DNA from 2 places in the Lysinibacillus sp. FSL M8-0337 genome. Region 2 is predicted to be linked to the other one. Evidence: riboswitches for the same ligand, from Rfam matches in the RefSeq annotation. Region 2 holds a riboswitch; the other holds the start of a gene.
The links. A riboswitch is a leader RNA that binds a small molecule or an ion and turns the genes downstream of it on or off. The one in region 2 is predicted to bind FMN.
Positions count from the first base shown of each region.

Region 1: linked by a shared signal. The riboswitch ahead of MKY08_RS05935 (ECF transporter S component) and the one ahead of ribE (riboflavin synthase) in region 2 are both predicted to bind FMN.

Region 1 covers NZ_CP151996.1:1,307,443-1,315,123, forward strand. The annotation lists gene MKY08_RS05915 (response regulator transcription factor) at 1-356, shown strand, start outside; gene MKY08_RS05920 (ATP-binding protein) at 349-2,124, shown strand; gene sigX (RNA polymerase sigma factor SigX) at 2,362-2,895, shown strand; gene MKY08_RS05930 (RNA polymerase subunit sigma) at 2,892-4,175, shown strand; FMN riboswitch at 4,426-4,622, shown strand; gene MKY08_RS05935 (ECF transporter S component) at 4,847-5,434, shown strand; gene MKY08_RS05940 (sodium-dependent transporter) at 5,616-6,962, shown strand; gene MKY08_RS05945 (hypothetical protein) at 7,241-7,480, opposite strand.
Region 2 covers NZ_CP151996.1:1,640,015-1,647,695, forward strand. The annotation lists gene MKY08_RS07585 (PLD nuclease N-terminal domain-containing protein) at 124-375, shown strand; gene MKY08_RS07590 (ABC transporter ATP-binding protein) at 359-1,264, shown strand; gene MKY08_RS07595 (hypothetical protein) at 1,261-2,049, shown strand; FMN riboswitch at 2,158-2,283, shown strand; FMN riboswitch at 2,405-2,530, shown strand; gene ribE (riboflavin synthase) at 2,718-3,356, shown strand; gene ribB (3,4-dihydroxy-2-butanone-4-phosphate synthase) at 3,413-4,045, shown strand; gene ribE (6,7-dimethyl-8-ribityllumazine synthase) at 4,063-4,530, shown strand; gene MKY08_RS07615 (spore germination protein) at 4,665-6,125, shown strand; gene MKY08_RS07620 (DUF1540 domain-containing protein) at 6,300-6,533, shown strand; gene MKY08_RS07625 (hypothetical protein) at 6,753-7,106, shown strand; partial or broken gene MKY08_RS07630 (C45 family peptidase) at 7,128-7,681, shown strand, end outside.

The DNA of each region.
Region 1 (7,681 bases), 330 kb from region 2:
GTTCACAAGCATTTTCACCTACGACAAATGCATCGTCATCAAAAGATTTAGTTGTATTCCAACATTTGATGATTGACCATGATGCTCACCGTGTAACAGCGGAAGGTATCGAAGTAAATTTAACACCAAAAGAGTATGAATTATTGTATTTCCTTGCAAAATCTCCTGATAAAGTATTTGACCGTGAACAATTACTAAAAGAGGTTTGGCATTATGATTTCTTTGGAGACCTACGAACAGTCGATACACATGTGAAGCGTCTACGTGAGAAGCTGAATCGTGTATCCGAGAACGCAGCGAAAATGATTGTCACTGTTTGGGGCGTTGGTTACAAATTTGAGGTTGTCAATGAATAGAATATGGAACAGTGTTGTCGGGAAGCTATGGGTAACCATATTGCTTCTCGTTTCATTTGTATTATTTGTTTTCACGGTTTTAATGCTCGAATTTCTTCAAAACTATCATATGCAGCAAGCAGAGATTTCACTGCGTCAAACGGCTGCAACAATAGCGAGTATAGTGGATGACAATGAGACGGCAGAATCGACTTCGCAACTCCTGACAGATATTTTACCTGAGGGTACAAATGCACTTATCGCCATAAATCATTTGGAAGTCTCATTTGCGATGCAAGAAGGCGTCAACAAGAAAGAAATTCAAGATGGAATTTTAGCGAATAAATCCTTCCATGAAATTTTCCAATCAGATGAACCTATTATAAAGGAAATGATGATGCCATCTTCAACTGATAAAGGAAAGATGGAATCGTATGTTGTGCTAGGGTTTCCACTAAATGTGGAAAATGAAGTGCATGGTGCTGTATTTATTTATCAAAGTCCAGATGCGTTACATAAAACATCGAAAGAGACGACCAAAATTGTCTTTTTAGCGGCATTTATTGCGTTTGTGTTAACGACATTTTTTGCATTTTTCTTATCATCCCGTATTACATCACCATTACGTAAAATGCGTGAACTAGCTTTTGAAATTGCAAAAGGGAATTTCGAGGCAAAAATGCCGACAACGCAAAATGATGAAATCGGCCAGCTAGCTGTTGCGTTCAATCAAATGGGGCGTCAGCTAAAGCATAACTTAGAAGTAATCAATCAAGAAAATGAGCAATTGTCCAATATTTTAACATCCATGACAGATGCCGTGATAACGTTTAACCGTGATCGAACAATTTTACTGAGCAATCCGCCGGCGGAACGTTTAATGCAAAAATGGTTTGTAAATAAAGGCTCGCAAAGCGCAAAGCCGATTCCACCAGAACTCTATCATATGCTCGATCATGTACTAATGTTTGAAGATAAGTTAGAAGAAGAAATTGAAATGGATGGAAATTATTATACATTTACGATTAGCCCGCTCTATAGTGGGGAATTAATTCGTGGAGCAGTTGCTGTAATCCGCGATATGACAGAGCAGCATCGTCTAGAAAAGCTACGTTCAGATTTTATTGCCAATGTATCACATGAACTACGTACACCGATTTCCATGTTACAAGGCTATTCAGAGGCATTAATGGATGATGATTTTATTCAAGATCAAGAAGAACGCAATGAGATTACGAAAATTATTTATGATGAATCGAAGCGTATGGGACGTTTAGTAACTGATTTATTGGATTTAGCGCGAATGGAATCAGGACATATGACACTATACAAAGATGAAGTACCGATTAATTCGACATTTGAACGTATTACGCAGAAATTTGCTCAAGTGGCAAAAGAAAAGCACGTGCAGCTTTTATTTAATAGTGAGTTTGATAATAATGCCCGCATAAGTATGGATGAAGATCGTATTGAACAAGTGTTAACGAATTTAGTAGATAATGCACTGCGTCATACAGACGAAGGTTCTGTCATTGTCAAGATAGAGCAAGAGCCAACCTTTGCCAAAATATCTGTTCAGGATACAGGGCATGGGATTCCACAGGAAGATTTACCGTATGTCTTTGAACGTTTTTATAAAGCGGATAAAGCACGGACACGTTCTAAAGGCGGAACGGGTTTAGGGCTTGCAATTGCTCGAAATATTGTGAAGGCGCACTCTGGCAATATTATGGTCGATAGTGTGTTAAAAGAGGGCACAACCTTTACTTTCTATTTACCTTTCGAATAAATTCATTAAGAAGCCCTTAGCTGATTCCATCTGACAATGCTCTTTCATGCTGATACAGGTCATGTGTGTAGTTAGAACTAGCCGCACTATTTGGCAATAATACCAATACCTGTGAGGGGCTAGCTGTCGGCTTTTGCTCGGGTTTGGCACATGGCAAAACTGAGATAAAATTATTATTTAAATGTAACTTTTGCGAGTGTTAGACGACAAATACTATGAGAACGGGGGTGGAGTGCTTTGAATGACTCCGTGTTCCATCGACTATACGATGCATACCATCAAGACGTGTTCCAGTTTCTTATTTATCTAGTAAAAAATCGTACACTGGCTGAGGATCTTGCACATGAGGTTTATGTCCGTGTGCTGCGATCTTATGAACAATTCGCAGGAAATAGCAGTGAAAAAACTTGGCTTTTTGCCATTGCTAAAAATGTCGCAATTGATCATTTTCGAAAGCAGGCTGTGCGCCAAAAACATTCGCTCGATTTTTTTGACTGGGAAACGGAACAGTTACATTCAACCACACCATCACCGGAAGATGTGCTACAGGCCAGTGATGAATTAAAGCAGATAGAGTCTGCACTTGAAAATTGTACAGGGGATCAAAAAATGGTTATTATTATGCGCTATTTCCAAGATTTATCAATTACTGAAACTGCGCAAATACTTGATTGGACAGAGGCGAAGGTTAAAACGACGCAACATCGAGCCATTAAGTTTTTAAGACAACATCTACAACAGGCTAGGGAACAGGAGGCGAAAAGGCAATGACGCATAAACAACAATTTGACGATGAACAACTTGAACAAATGTTGAGCAATGCCCCGAAGCTTACTGACCACCGCTCGAAAGACAAAGTGTTAAAAAGATTGCTTGCTGATGCACGTTTACAAGACAATATACATCTTCAAGAGGCCATAGTAGATGAAGTAAAAGAACAACAAGCACAATCATTGCCTGCTCAAGAAAATATTGATCCTATAAAACGACGCAAGAGTAGGTTGCCTATTTTAAGTAGTGTTGCTGCAATTTTTGTACTATCAATAGCAGGGTACATCTATGTATCGAACAATTCTTCCGTAAAGGATGAAGCAAACGCCCCAATCGAAAATTATTCTTCCATGCAGGAGGATCGGTCGGTCACAGAAAGTGAAAATGCAGATGCAGATAGTGTGATGAAAGCGAATATTGGTGCTGAGCATGCTCGTATCCTATCGTTGCGGACATCTGTTTACGAAGATGATTTAGTCGATGCAGTCGTTTTCAGAATTGGTTTACCTGGTGGCAAGGCTGATAGTATACCAATGACCTATATTATTAAGAACGAAAAAATAACTGCTGATTTTGGGAAGAAGAAACCAACAACTTTACAAATGTATAAAAAATACGCACCTCAAATTGATGAAGAAGCAATGGGTTTAACGGACTATCATCCGTACAAAGGTGAGTTAAAAGAAGAAGGTAAGACGCTTGTGCACGTATTACCAGAAGAAAATGATTATGATGTAGCTTCGGCATCTGTCACAAAATATTTAAGCTCGTTAAAAGATACTTTTTCCGAATCCGAATATAAAGCCATTGCCATTAAACAGGCAGATGGTTCTGCTTACGAGTTTTCGCAAGCAGAAGAGCCGAGTGAGCCTATAGCGCTAACAAAAGATAATCATTATAACTATTATTTATATACAGAGGGAAACGGGACTGAATATTTATCGCCTGATTTCCATCAAACGTATCCTACTGTGACAGAGGCTCTACTGGCGATGCGAGACAAAAAGGATGATGTTTATGTGCCAGTTGTTCCGGAAAATGTCACATACACTGTAAAAGAAGAAGAAGATGGGGTTGTGGTCACATTTGACGCACCACTTGATTTAACGACAATGGATGCTGTACGGGCAACACAATTAATCGAAGCAATGATGTTGACTGCGTCAAGCTTTGATAAAAAGATACGTTTAGATAACATTGTACAGGAAAGTTGGGAAGGCTTTGATTTAACAAATTTTTTACCCATGCCTGTAGGAGCCAATAAACAAATGATGCCATAATATAGAAAACAGCTATCAGATAGAGATAGCTGTTTTTTTATAATTGAAATACCGCGGGTAAAGCACCTTGATTCGCGGGTAAATGATAAAATATCGCGGGTAAGTGACTTTGCTCCGCGGGTAAGTTACTCCATGATTTCTCGCAAAATGCTTCATTTATTAAAACATACAAATTTAATCGGATTATTTTAAGCAGAAGTATTTACTTTTATGTGATAAAACATTATAGTTAGTTTATAAAATAATATTGATTCATCTTCGGGGCAGGGTGAAAATCCCGACCGGCGGTAATAGAGTTGTAAATCGCTAGTGTAGTAGTAAGCTACAGTAGCTCGCATGATTTACTAGATGGCTCTTCAGCCCGCGACCTGTGCAAAGATTTTTTTGCATGGCTGACTTGGTGTAATTCCAAGGCCGACAGTATAGTCTGGATGGGAGAAGATGAAGGTACGATCGTCATTCGTTGTTACGAATTAAGCTATGTGCGAACGTTTTTTTAGTGTGTCTTTAAGTGCACGCTATGCACAAAAAATAGCTAGTAATGGCGTTATTTTATCATGCCTTTTCTCCCTTATGCTGATTTGCATAAGGGTTTTTTCGTGAAAAACAATCGATTACGTCGTAACCTTTCTTCTTGCAAGATTGAATCAGCAAAGAGGAGAGAGTTTTCAATGAAGAAAAATGTCAAACTGCAATCGTTTATTACGATTGGTATGCTGAGTAGTATTTCGTTTTTATTAATGTTATTTAATTTCCCGATTCCACCGTTCCCAGCCTTTTTGGAAGTGGATTTCAGTGATATGCCTGCCTTACTTGCAGCCATCACGATGGGCCCAGTAGCAGGTATTTTAGTAGAGCTATTTAAAAATGTCTTAGATTGGATTTTCTCTGGTACGCCAACAGGAGTGCCAGTTGGTCATATTGCAAACTTTGTAACAGGCATATTATTTATTTTACCAGTATCATTTATTTTTAACCGTTTTAAAACGATTGGAGGTCTTGTTGGAGGATTAGCAACAGGAACGATTGTGATGGCGGTTGGAATGAGCTTGTTAAATATCGCAGTATTTTTACCGATGTACACTTACTTCTTAGGAATGGAGCCAGTCGTTGGCGATTCATTATACACAATGATTGTTGCAGGCATTTTACCATTTAATATCGTGAAAGGTGTGTTATTAACGGCGGTTATGGCGTTATTATTCACAACGATGCGCAAATGGATCAACCAACAACGCACAATGTATTTATCAAAATAATTCATTTCACCTCGAGCATATTTTGAACTGCACCCCAATTGTTAGACACATCTAACAATTGGAGGTGCAGTTTTTTTATGGATCCAATAGCATACTGGGAAATTCAGGAACTGTCTAGTCTAATTTACTATTTTAATGTACAATTAATAAGAGATTAGTTAGTTTTGAGGAGATTGAAGAGATGAGTGAGAATAAAGGACAATGGTCTAGTAAATTAGGATTTATTTTAGCATCAGCGGGTGCGGCAATTGGGCTAGGGGCTATTTGGAAGTTACCCTATGTCACAGGGCAAAGTGGTGGAGGCGCATTTTTCCTAATTTTTGTGCTTTTTACATTATTAATCGGCCTACCGATGTTATTATCCGAGTATATTTTAGGGCGGGGTACGCAATCGGAAGCTGTCACTGCCTATAAAAAAGTTGTGCCAACGAAACCGGCATGGGCTTGGGTTGGACGTATGGGTGTATTGGGTTGTTTTCTATTATTAACCTTTTACAGTGTTGTAGGAGGATGGATTTTTATTTATAGCGGCCTTGGAGTATCGGGTGCAGTTATTGATTCTTCAGTTAATCCAGGCGATTTATTTGGAAAGATTATTAGCACACCGTGGATTACATTACTAGGTTTAGCGTTATTTACATTAACCAATGTACTTGTTATTTCGCTAGGTGTACAAAATGGTATTGAGAAAGCAAATAAATGGATGATGCCATTGTTATTTGTGATGTTTATCATTCTTGTTATTCGTGCATTAACTTTAGATGGGGCAATGGAAGGTGTGAAATTCTTCTTATGGCCTGATTTTTCTAATATAACAGGTAAAGCGTTACTAGAGGCGCTAGGGCAGTCATTCTTTGGTTTGGCAGTAGGTTTCTCTTGTTTGGTTACATATAGTTCGTATTTGAAAAAAGATGTTAGTTTACCAAATTCAGCAGGTTCCGTTGTTATTTTGACAGTACTTGTGTCGTTTTTAGCAGGACTAGCTATTTTCCCAGTTGTATTTGCTTTTGATTTGGAACCGCAAGCTGGGCCTGGCTTATTATTTATGGTGCTGCCGACAGCATTTAGTCAAATGCCTTTTGGGGAAGTGTTTTTAGCCCTGTTTTTATTACTATTTTTATTTGCGACATTAACTTCGTCGTTTAGTTTATATGAAATCATCGTGGCAGCATTTATTGAAAAATGGCATATGTCGCGTTCAGTCTTAACGTTATTACTTGGAGTCATTGTTTTTGTTGCAGCAATTCCATCGGCATTATCGTCAAGTTTATTAGCGGATGTTTCAATATTTGGCAAGTCCATTTTTGATGCTACTGATTACTTAGTGTCCAATTTAATGCTACCATTGGGCAATTTATTGATCGCCATTTTTATTGCCTATGTAGTAGATAAAGACTTTGTGAAAAAAGAATTGCTTATGGGAAGTCAGGTGGGACAAGGGTTTTATAACACATATCGCCTATTAATGTTAGTGGTCGTCCCAATTGTAATTATTGTTGTTTTATTAAATATGCTCATACAAAAATAAATATATTGCAGCTTAGAGATGGTTCTTGTATTGCGCAGGAGCCATCTTTTTTTCGATTAAGCACCAAGTGGTAGTGAAAAAATACCTGCCATTAAAGCACTCTTTTCAAGTATCTTAACTACAGGTACTATTTTTACTGGTACTTCAAGACCTTATGGTGTGCTAACTTTTATTAAATTTATTGAAGCAGCGAGTACAATTCCGCCATCGCAAGTACGGAAGTCTGGACCGATATTTCTTAATTGAACTATTCCATTATCTGGGATAAATACAATTGTTCATCCAGTAATTGGTACGCATTCATATCTGTCGACTTCTGTATTTAATGCTCCGTATCTCGTTTGAATTGGATTCACTTCGGCATTATTAACAAAGAGAGCTGTAACGATTGTAACGTTACCTGTCCCAAATGGAGAGAAATTTCCATTCACATGATAATCGATATAGTACGCCCCTCCTTGGGTAACCCTGATAGTCACTGTATCGGGGTCTAACGTGATGCCAGCAGTTTCCCCCATGCCGTTCCAAGGCATAGCTTGATTGGTAGCGAGAGTGAAAAATTCGTTTGAAAAAAGTTCCCGTATGTGGAAGATGAGACGGGTGGAGTTTGTGAGTTTGGAGTGATATTACAAATATCGATTGCTTTAATAACAGGCAAACTAGATTGGCAACGTTCGCATGAACAATTTTTATGACAACGATTCAAAGACTGTCCCTCC
Region 2 (7,681 bases):
ATCATTATAGATAATATTGACTGTAGCATAGCATTTAATAAAATAACAAGTGCAATTCCAAAAAATGTGTGTTAATGTTATCATTATTAGTAATGATAATGAATGTTGAGAGGAGCGTTTTTATTGAAACTTCACTATGGGTTAGATGAATTGAATGACATTGATTGGTTGGCTGTATTACAGGTTATATGGCCGTTTATGATGGTTGGCTTCATCCTTATCCTTGTTGCATTAATTGATTTGTATCGTCATCGAAAAGCAAGAACAAATGTTATGTTATGGACAATCCTTATTTTATTTTTTAATACTATTGGTCCAATTTTATATTTCACTATTGGGCGAAAAGGAGCGAAACATCATGAAGTTAGAAATTAAAGAGGTGACTAAAACATTTAAAGCAAAGACAGCAGTCAATAATTTCTCGATGGTGGTTGAAACTGGACAATGTGTAGGGCTAATTGGACCTAATGGTGCTGGAAAGTCTACGTTAATCAAAATTATTGCAGATATTTTAAATGCGGAAAAAGGAGAAGTCCTTCTAGATGGGAAAAAAATTAAAACCATGAAAAAAGAAATTGGTTACCTTCCACAATATCCTGATTTCTTTCATTGGATGACAGCTACAGAAACACTCTTTTTTATGGGACAGTTATCTGGCATAACAAAACAAGAGTTGGTGAAGGAAGTACCAGCTATTTTAACAAAAGTTGGGCTTATAAATGAACAACATGAGAAAGTTCAAACATTTTCTGGGGGAATGAAGCAAAGGCTTGGCATTGCCCAAACACTGTTACATAAGCCATCTTTTATTGTCATGGATGAGCCTGTATCGGCATTAGATCCAATAGGCAGAAGAGAGGTCTTAAATTTAATACAAGAAATTAAACATGAAACGACTATTCTATTATCTACTCATATTTTAGGGGATGCAGAAGAAATATGTGAACGCTTTGTCATTATGAAACAAGGTAAGAAAATTGAGGATACGACATTAGATAAATTAACTAACAATCACGAAGCGGTTGTGCATCTTGAATTGGCATCACATAATATGCTTTGGGTGCAAATCATTGAAAAGCTCCCATATGTTAAGAATGTTGAAGTATTAGGCAAGAAGGCGAAGATTACCCTCGATAATATTCAGCAAAATAAAGATAGGTTGATTCGTGATGCAATGGACAACAACATGGATATCGTTAAATTTGAAGTTGGAAGCAGTGAGACGTTAGAAGATATCTTTTTAAAAATGGTGGTGAGTGTATGACACCTTTATATATTTTAACGAAAAAAGAGTATGTACAAATGTTTCGAGAGTTTAAGATCCTTTGGTTACCTCTTGTTTTTATGTTTTTAGGCGCAACACAACCAGTGGTTACATACTATTTACCTTCAATTTTAGCAGCGCTCGGCGGAAATCAAGGCATTACGATTGATCCTGCAATCATGCAACAGGATGGAGCACAAGTAATGGCGGCAACTCTAGGCTCCCAATTTGATCAGTTGGGCATTATGGTAATTGTTATTGCCATAATGGGTATAATTCAATCAGATAAAGCGAATGGGATGCTTGATTTTATATTAACAAGACCTGTAAAGGTAGGATCCTATATCGGTGGAAAGCTTTTTTCTAATTTCTCATTTGTAGCGCTTAGTGTGACATTTGGCTATTTTGTATCTTACGTTTATGTAAATTTCTTGTTTAGTAATATTCCATTTTTTACGCTGATATTAGCGCTTGGATTTTACTTAGTATGGGTACTTTTTATGATTTCTTTTACTTCGATGATCAGTACTATTTTTAATGGGCAGGGCGTTATAGCTTTAATTAGTATCGTTTGCTTGCTATTGTTGAAAATCATTAGTGGTTTACATCCAATAATTGATTTAGTGAATCCTGCTGGCATGAGTCAACAGGCAATGATGGTATTAATAACAGGTTCAATAGATTCACAACTATATGGAAATATGGTGATAACGTTCATATGGATTACTTTAACTGTAACAATTTCGCACTATTGGATTTCAAGGAAGAAATACCATAAAAATTAATAGAGTATAGCTTTTTTTGGCAAAAATAAGTAATCAGCATGCGTGCATTAAAAAATTTTAGGTGGATAATCTATTAAAATAATGTTATCGTATGAAGTAACTAAATAATATATCCTTCAGGGTAGGGTGAAATTCCCAATCGGCGGTGATGAAGTAATTCAAAGTCCGTGAGCGCAAGCTGATTTGGTGCAAATCCAAAACCGACAGTTACAGTCTGGATGGGAGAAGGATGAAAGTATAAGCTTTTTAAATTCGTATGACTTTAAAAGGTCTATTTGGCTACGCTTATATGAAATATAACTTCCCATCGCTTCTGTTGGGAAGTTTTTTATTTAGGGAAAAAATTGAATAGGTATCTGTTCTTCGGGGTAGGGTGAAATTCCCAATCGGCGGTGATGAAGCAATTCAAAGTCCGTGAGCGCAAGCTGATTTGGTGCAAATCCAAAACCGACAGTGATAGTCTGGATGGGAGAAGAACAATAAGATGGTAGCCTGTGGAAAATTTTTGTATCCACTAGGTTTATTTCGTGACGTCTTATGTATAAGTACTCCCAAACCCCTTTTATGCTAAAGGGGTTTTTTCTTTGTTTTGGTCATAAAAAATGGAGGGGGGATTAACATAACTATCAAAAGGTTTACGACATAGGGTTGAGAAAGTAGGTGGAAAAATGTTTACAGGTATTATTGAGGATATTGGCACAGTAAAAACCTTGCAAAGCGATAGGCAAAGTATGGAAATAACAGTGATTTCGCCCAAAATAGTGGCGGATGTGAAGCTCGGGGATAGTATAGCCGTTAATGGGGTTTGTTTGACAGTAACTCATTACAATGACCAAGAGCTGACAATGGATGTAATGCCTGAAACAGTGAAAGCGACGAATTTACAGCAATTAACTGTTGGTCATGCAGTCAATTTAGAGCGTGCAATGCCAGCCAATGGACGATTTGGTGGCCATTTTGTTTCAGGTCATGTAGATGGTGTAGGGAAAATTATACGCAAACGCCCAATGGCAAATGCGGTCTATATTGATATCGAACTTTCAGAGGACTTAACTAGCTATTGTATTCCTAAAGGTTCAATCACAATTGATGGAACGAGTTTAACGCTCTTTCATGTTGAAAAAAACAGTGTCACAGTATCGCTTATTCCACACACATACAAAGAAACCGTACTAGGTGTTAAAAATGTTGGGGCACTGGTCAATATTGAAACCGATTTAGTAGGCAAATACATTATTCACCAGTTAAAGGGTGGTCTGCAATCGTCAACCATTACAAAAGATTACTTAGCGAAGCATGGTTTTTAACCTGCTATAGAAAGAAAAAAACATACATTGAAAGTCAAATCTATTAGGAGGTGGCAATGTTGCTACATTCAATTGAAGAAGCAATTGCCGATTTAAAACAGGGCAATATGATTGTTGTTGTGGATGATGAAGACCGTGAAAATGAAGGAGATCTACTGGCCCTTGCAGAGTTTATGTCACCAGAAACGATTAATTTCATGGCAACATATGGAAGAGGTCTTATTTGTACACCTATTTCACAGCAGCTCGCACAAAAATTAGCGTTACAGCCAATGGTCATAAATAACACCGATAATCACCAAACAGCGTTTACTGTCAGTATTGACTATAAAGAGACAACAACAGGCATTAGTGCTTTTGAACGTGCTTTGACGATTCAAAAAATGCTAGTGTCACATGCACAAGCATCGGATTTCCGTCGACCTGGACATGTTTTTCCGCTAATTGCGAAAGAAAATGGGGTATTAGAGCGCCGAGGACATACGGAGGCTACTATCGATTTAGCAAAACTTTGCAACAGTGTACAAGCTGGCGTGATATGTGAAATTATGGGCGATAATGGAGAAATGCTGCGCTTTGATGAGTTAGTCAAATATGCACAAAAACATAAATTAAAAATGATTTCGATTGACGCATTAGCAACATATCGTCGTCAACATATGCAAATAGAAAATTCACTTACTATGTAAAAGAGGAGAATGAAATGATGGGAAAAACATTTGAAGCACAATTAATTGGCAATGATTTAAAAATAGCGGTGGTTGTTGGTCGTTTTAATGAATTTATAACAAGTAAATTATTAAGTGGTGCATTAGATGGGCTAAAGCGTCATGGTGTAGACGATGATTTAATAGATGTTGCGTGGGTGCCAGGTGCATTTGAAGTACCGTTTATCGCAAAGCAACTAGCTGAAACGAAAAAATATGATGCCATTATAGGTTTGGGTACAGTTATTCGTGGCTCTACAACACATTATGATTATGTGTGTAACGAATCAGCTAAAGGCATTGCAAACGTATCGCTTTCGACAAATGTACCAGTTATTTTTGGGATTGTCACAACGGAAAATATTGAGCAAGCGATTGAACGTGCTGGAACAAAATCTGGCAATAAAGGTTATGACGCAGCGATGTCCGCAATTGAAATGGCTAATTTACAAAAAATGATTGGCTAAAAGGATATCTATATTTAGAATTAATGAATTATCTCACTAGTGTAAGATTTATTGCATAATTTTTTGGACATTGGGAAATATATGTTTATAAGTATTTTAGTAAAATAATTTGTTTGAATTTGGTTCAGTAGGAGATGAGGAATATTCAATCAATAGAACAAGAAATCGAATTGAAAATGTTGAAAGAATTATTTCAACGCTCTGCTGACGTAATTTTTCAATCCTTTACCTTTCAACAACATCATGTTTATTTTATTACATGTGAGTCGATGGTCGATCCGTTTTTATTGAATAAGGTCATTATCGATCGAGTTCAATCTTTGTTTGAAGACAGCTCTGTAAAATTATTAGAGGAAAAAATAAAAAACGATTTACACATTCCTAATCTTCAAAAAGTAACAAATTTAGATGATGCTATTACGCGTGTCTATTCAGGGTTTGTTTTGCTTTACTTTGAAGGGGAAAAAATTTTATTTTCAAGTAAAATTACTAAAAAACCAAATCGAAATCCTGAAGAAACAAAGCAAGAACTAGTGGTAAAAGGGCCGAGAGATGATTTTATAGAAGATGTCTTTATTAATGTGGCCTTAATTCGTAAGCGCTTGCCTACAAATTCCCTATGCGTGGAAACGGTGGAAGTCGGAAAGCGCTCTAAAACGACAGTAGCTGTTCTGTACATGGGTGATATAACCGACAAAGCAATGGTTACTGAAATAAAAAAACAATTAAATAAAATTAATACAGACGTTGTCTTTAGTGGCGATATAATGATGGAAAGTGTGGAAAAAACCGCAAAAATTTTGCCGCGACATGATTATACAGGTCGGCCAGATTTTGCAATACAAGCGCTAAGCAGAGGACGGATTCTTCTTTTTGTCGATGGTGTATCTTACGCAATCATTACGCCACCTAATAATTTTTTACTTTTTAAATCAGGTGAGGATAACGATTATCCAACTATAGTCGGTGCATTAGAGCGACTGTTACGAATCGTAGGTATATTAATAAGTATGCTTTTACCCGGTTTTTGGCTAGCCTTATCGACTTATCATCAAGAGCAGATGCCTATACTACTGTTAGCGACGGTTGTCCAATCACGTACTGGTTTGCCTTTTCCTACGATATTGGAAATATTACTAATGTTATTTATGTTTGAAATATTTCGCGAAGCAAATCTACGCTTACCGTCTATTTTAAGCGGAACCATGAGTGTTGTAGGGGGACTAATCATCGGAGATGCGGCAATCAAGGCAGGGATAACGAGCCCTTCCATGATCGTCGTAATTGCTATCTCAAGTATTGCAGCCTATACTCTTGTCAATCAATCCTTTGTAACTGCAATGAGTATTTTCCGTTTATTTGTTATCTTAATGGCCGCTTTCTTTGGTTTATTTGGTTTCTTTTTGTCCCTGTTTTTCATTCTTATTTACTTTGCGAATATCCGTGTATTAGGCGTTCCGTACTTAAATATTGGTGCCAATTTAAACTGGTCCGATACCAAGAAAACTTTAATACGTCTATCGCCAAAAGGATATAGTAAACGACCAAAATTTTTACATCCTCAAGATGAGACAAGAACATCGAGCAAAAATTAGAACATTACATCTATCGCTTGTGCTGTGCTTAAAATCGTCTTCACAGATTATGTCGAAGTTATTTTTAAGCTTTACTTGTAAAAACCTTTTGATTGGACAAAATACAAAGTGAAGAGTATAGATTAGATTTTCCATTCTATACTTTTCAAGACCAATCACAAGGGGTGGATAGTTATGCCGAATGTCCAAGTTAGCTGTGCAGTATCAAATTGTGTGTTCCATGCCAAAGGTAATTATTGCGGAGCTGAAAAAATTGCAATTGACATGGATAAACGTAATACGAACAAACGTGATGCGGAATTTGCTTCTGACTTTGAGTTGCATACAATGTCAGAAGAAGCAGCAGCCATTCAATCATCCGATACGTGTTGTAAAACATTCAGATCGAAAGAAAAAAACTTTAGATAATGAGTATCGTTTATTTTGGACAATGTAAATAAAGACAATATCTTTATTTCACCAAAATAATTTATCTTTACCTTTTCTACTGATTTGGTCACGTTAAAGGTTGTCTTCCTATTAGGAAGACAACTTTTTTTATTCCTTTTATAATTCTCTTGACCTTCCAGTTACTTGAAGGATTACGATGATACAGAAGTCACAATAGGCAGTATGGGAGGTATTTCAATGAATAAATATCAAGAGTTAATCGTATCCGTAGTAGCTTTAAGGGGCGATGCCTATGAAATAGGTTTCCAACAAAGTAACGAAGTAACAACATATGCGCATTTAGCGCAAAAGGAACAGCTGCTAGCTTTATCTACTGCTTGTAATGTACAGCAGGTAAAAGAGCTATTGCTAGATTGTTCGCCCAATCTTTTGCAAGAGATAAAGGGTTTGGCGTTTGGCTTAGAACAGTCATGTGAAACCATTATTAAAATGTATAGCGGTTATAATATGACATTTCCAAATATGGGATGTACCTCGTTTGTACACAATGGGAAGTATGTAAGAAATTACGATTTCAGTCCAGCTATGTAAGATGCAAGACTCGTTTTTTCTAAACCGTCTGAAGGGTATGCTAGTGTAGGTTTTAGCCAGCAAATTATTGGTAGGTTAGATGGAATGAATGAAAAAGGGCTTGTAGTAGGGCTGCATTTTGTCAATAATGAATGGGCAGGCGATGGCTTTTTGGCGACTACTATTGTTAGAATATTACTTGAACAGTGTGGAAATATTGAAGAAGCTACTGCACTAATAAACAAACTTCCACATCGCTATTGCTACAATTACTCGATGACAGATCAAAGTGGAAAAGCAATTGTGGTGGAGGCTACGCCAATGAAGCGGGTGAATTATGTGGAACATCCACTTATTTGCACAAATCATTTTGAATCACAACAATTTGCAGGAAGAAATAAAGCTTGTATTAAAGGTTCAAAACAACGAAAAAACTATATAAATCGCTATGTAGCAGATCCGCGTACGACAATATCTGTATATCATCATTTCAATAACGGAGATTCTCCGTTATTTGTTAAACAATATCAAGAATACTTTGGTACGCTCCATACAGTTATATACTCACCAAAGCAATTAGAGATAGTTGTTGGAAT